DNA from 2 places in the Enterobacter wuhouensis genome. Region 1 is predicted to be linked to the other one. Evidence: predicted binding sites of a transcription regulator. Region 1 holds the regulator's gene; the other holds the start of a gene.
The links. Region 1 encodes PurR, which represses purine synthesis genes. Its sites were predicted from a motif close to CANGCAAACGTTTGCNTG; they were not measured.
Positions count from the first base shown of each region.

Region 2: a site for PurR is predicted at 1,023-1,040, ahead of purE (5-(carboxyamino)imidazole ribonucleotide mutase). Genes of this name have one in related genera too.

Region 1 covers NZ_CP142124.1:2,064,853-2,067,053, forward strand. Annotated here, with positions in the region: gene punR (DNA-binding transcriptional activator PunR) at 1-486, shown strand, start outside; gene purR (HTH-type transcriptional repressor PurR) at 505-1,530, opposite strand; gene cydH (cytochrome bd-I oxidase subunit CydH) at 1,828-1,917, shown strand; gene VPX56_RS09910 (MFS transporter) at 2,082-2,201, shown strand, end outside.
Region 2 covers NZ_CP142124.1:1,226,432-1,228,632, forward strand. Annotated here, with positions in the region: gene purK (5-(carboxyamino)imidazole ribonucleotide synthase) at 1-446, opposite strand, end outside; gene purE (5-(carboxyamino)imidazole ribonucleotide mutase) at 443-952, opposite strand; gene VPX56_RS05855 (hypothetical protein) at 1,113-1,298, opposite strand; gene VPX56_RS05860 (YdgH/BhsA/McbA-like domain containing protein) at 1,367-1,576, opposite strand; gene lpxH (UDP-2,3-diacylglucosamine diphosphatase) at 1,729-2,201, opposite strand, start outside.

The DNA of each region.
Region 1 (2,201 bases):
GAGATGGCGATTGGCGCAACGCAGGCGATCCCCGTGGGCGGACGCTATGCGTTTCGTGATATGGGCATGCTGAGCTGGAACTGCGTGGTGGCGAGCCATCATCCGCTGGCGGCGATGGAAGGGCCGCTGAGCGACGACACGCTGCGCAGCTGGCCGTCGCTGGTGCTTGAGGATACGTCGCGCTCGCTGCCGAAGCGTATTACCTGGCTGCTGGACAACCAGCGTCGCGTCGTTGCCCCTGACTGGGGATCCTCAGCAACCTGCCTTTCCGCCGGTTTGTGCGTGGGAATGGTGCCGGTTCATTTTGCGCGTCCGCGTATCGATACCGGAGAATGGGTGGCGCTTACGCTGGAGAACCCGTTCCCGGATGCGGCCTGCTGCCTGACCTGGCAGCAAAATGACGTGTCGCCCGCAATGGCCTGGCTGCTGGATTACCTGGGCGACAGCGAAACGCTTAATCGGGAGTGGTTACGGGAGCCAGCGTAGCTGGCTCCCGTAAAACGATTAACGACGGTAGTCGCGGAACGGGCCATCCGCAACGGAACGGCGCTCGATAAGGCGCGGGTGGACCTCGATGGACTGGGATTCTTCACGCTTGTTGACGATCCTGTCCATCAGCATGTTGAAGGCCGTTTCGCCCAGCGAATCTTTCGGCTGGTGGATAGTGGTCAGCGCCGGCGTAAAGAAGCGGGCGTTACGCACGTTGTCATACCCGATCACGGAAATATCCTGCGGCACGCGCAGACCCAGCTCGTCCGCCGCGCAGAGGGCACCCATTGCCATGATATCCCCACCGCAGAAGACCGCAGTCGGGCGGTGCTGCTGGGAGACAATTTGCTGCATGGCGCGATAGCCCGATTCTGGCTCAAAGTCACCCTGCACGATCCAGTTTTCCGGCACGGTGATGAGCGCTTCTTCCATGGCTTTCATAAAGCCGGCCAGACGGCCTGCGCCGGTATTTCGCTCCAGCGGGCCTGGGATCACGCCAATCTCGCGGTGGCCGCGTTCCACCAGGTAACGGCCTGCCATGTAGCCGCCTTCAAACGCGTTATCAATCACCGAGTCGGTGAAGTCGGCTCGCGCTTCGCCCCAGTCCATCACCACCATCGGAATGTGGCGGTACTCTTCCAGCATGGAAAGCACGGACTCCGGGTACTCGGAACACATGACCAGAAGGCCATCGACGCGCTTTTGCGCCATCATCGACAGATAGGCACGCTGTTTTTCAATGTTGTTCCACGCGTTCCCCAGAATGAGGGTATAGCCTTTCTGGAAGCAGTTTTTCTCAACCGCTTCGATAATCTCGGCAAAATAGGCCGCTTCGCTGCTGGTAGCCAGCAGGCCGATAGATTTGGTGTGATTCACCTTCAGGCTGCGCGCCACCGCACTCGGCGAGTAGTGCAGTTCCTTGATAGCGGCCCAGACCGCATTGCGCGTCTCTTCAGCAACAAAGCGGGTTTTGTTAATTACATGTGATACGGTTGTAGTGGAAACGTTTGCGCGTTTTGCTACGTCTTTTATTGTTGCCATTAAATGTCACTCCAGACCATATCCTAAGCTCCTGAAAAACATGAAGGTAAACGTTTGCCTTCTCTCACCCTTATTACGCAATCTGGAATTGCGACACGCCGGGAAAACGACACAGGACGTCAGGAGGGGGTCAATGGCCGGTACGCTAATAAATTTAGCGTGGAATTTTGTCCTATCTTGATGAAAAGGGGAAGAGCTAAAGTGGATATCAGTTTAAATCCTGGAAGATTTTTGACGTAAACTGTGTAAAAATGAGCAAGCTCACTTTTCGTAGGGTGATTAAAAGGAGAAAAATTGATGAGTACCGATCTTAAGTTTTCGCTGACCACCACCGTTATCGTGCTGGCTCTGATTGTTGCTGCGGGTCTGACGGCTGTACTGCACTGATTTAATCGGGGGGAGCGCTTGCTCTCTCCGAACTTGCCCCGATTGTTACTTCTCCGGCAAAAATCTTTTGCCAAAATGTTAACTTCTCATTTTTTGTGATTGATGTCATGCTTTTGACTTCTTATTCCTGTGTCGCACTCCGACACGGCATCCGGAGTTGACCCATGAAAATCAATTTTCCTCTGCTGGCCCTGGCGATTGGCGCTTTTGGGATCGGCACCACTGAATTCTCCCCTATGGGGTTACTGCCCGTTATCGCCCGGGGCGTAGACGTCTCAATCCCG
Region 2 (2,201 bases), 840 kb from region 1:
TCGCCGTAGCAGTCGTCCGGCAGCTCTGCAGTTTCATCGGCGCGCAGGCGCCACTGCCCGCGGCCGTCATAGCCGCCCACGCGACGCTTCACGATCGCCAGCTCGCCCAGCATGGCGAAGACGTCATTCCACTCGCTTTTGTCGGACAGGAGCTGCCACGGCGCGGTCGCCAGGCCGAGCTTGTCGAACAGCTGTTTCTGCGTCAGGCGGTCGGCGATGATTGGGAACACGTCGCGGTTCACGAAGGCGTTATGGCGCGCCAGCTCGCGGGTCAGCGCGGTTTCCGGCCAGCGTTCAATCTCGGCGGTGATCACGCTCTGGTGGAACGGCACGGCTTCCGGCTCGGCGTCCAGCCCGACGGGCCAGACGGCAATGCCCAGCGGCTCGCCGGCCTGACGCAGCATCCGGCCTAGCTGGCCGTTGCCGAGGACGCATACCTGCTTCATGCATCACCCCGCGGGTCAGGGTTATCAAGCACCTCGTCGGTCTGGGCTTTACGCCAGTCCGCCAGACGCTGACGCAACGCTTTATCGTGCGTCGCCAGAATTTGCGCCGCCAGCAGGGCGGCGTTTGCGGCACCCGCTTTGCCAATTGCCAGCGTGCCGACAGGAATGCCGCGCGGCATCTGGACGATAGAGTAGAGGCTATCCACGCCGCTTAGCGCGGCGCTTTGCACCGGGACGCCCAGAACCGGCACCAGGGTTTTAGCGGCAATCATGCCCGGCAGGTGTGCTGCGCCGCCCGCACCGGCAATAATCACCTCGTAACCGTTCTCTTCGGCGCGTTCGGCGAAGCTAAACAGTTTGTCGGGGGTACGGTGCGCGGAGACCACTTCGACGTGGTGCGGAACATTCAGGATTTCAAAGATTTCGGCGGTGAACTGCATGGTAGCCCAGTCGCTTTTGGACCCCATCACGATGGCGACACGCGCCGGATTATTGCGGGAAGACATGCGTCTTAAAACTCCTGTGGTGCGAAACACACTGCTTTCGAGGGCACAGAGAATAGCATGTAATACGGGCAAGGAAAACGGTTGCGCGGTTAAAAGGTGAGCCGTTGTGGGCGGGAATGCATAACAAAACAGACCGCATTTGGCGGTCTGTTTTAGGCGTTTACTGAAGATCCCCTGCGGTCAGGTTTTCTTTGTCGAACGCGTGGCTGACGTCAATATGATTCACCATGCCGGTGTCCATATTTGAGCCTGCTTCGGGCATGGAGAAGCGATTCTCCGCCGCCATTGCGCCAGTGGACACGAAAGCTGCTAACAGCAGGGCGCTCACGATGCTGATTTTTTTCATTCTCTGTTCCTTCCTCATCGTCTTGTCGCTGTCGCAAGTCTCAACTGGCGGCACGGCAATCTGTGTTCTTATTTAGTCAGTTCTGCAGTCATGTGTACGCGGTTGTTGAACTGTGCGCTGGTGATTTTGTAAGAGGCACCCTGTTCAGCGGCCTGGGCAGCAATTTTCGCTTCTGCACGGTCGAGAGTTGAACCGGTCGCGCTAATGCTCTGTGCGAAAGTACCGAAAGAAACCAGGGAGAGAGCCGCAACTGCAACGAAAGTTTTGATAGATTTCATGGTCGTATTCCTTAAGTGTTTTGTTTGGGATAGGGCGTGTTGCCCTGATGTGATAAATAATAGACCGACCACGGAGTGATTAAAATCGAAACAATTTGCCGATATCATTCAAAAAAAATGAATATGCTTGATCATTTAGTGCGGTGGGGTATTTAGAAAGGAAAGGCGATCAGCTCAACGCCCTGCGGCGTGACTTTGACCATTGACCCCTCAGTGTGCCACGCGCCCAGCACTACGCGGTGGGCGGGTTCGCCGTTGGCGATAAGGGAATGCACGTCAGGACGATGGGTATGCCCGTGGATAAGCCACTGGACGCGATGTTTTTCCATCACGTCGACAACCGCCTGCGGGTTCACGTCCATGATGGTCATGGATTTACTGCTGTTGGCGGCTTTGCTGCCCGCGCGCATTTTTGCGGCGATACGGCTGCGGATAAACAGCGGCAGTGCCAGGAACAGCCTCTGGATCCACGGTGTATGGACCTTGGCGCGAAACGCCAGGTAGCCGGTATCGTCGGTGCAGAGCGTATCGCCGTGCACGATCAGTATCTTACGGCCATAGAGGTTGAGCACCTGTTCCTCCGGCAGCAGCGTCATGCCGCTTTCGCGGGCGTAGCGCTGGCCTA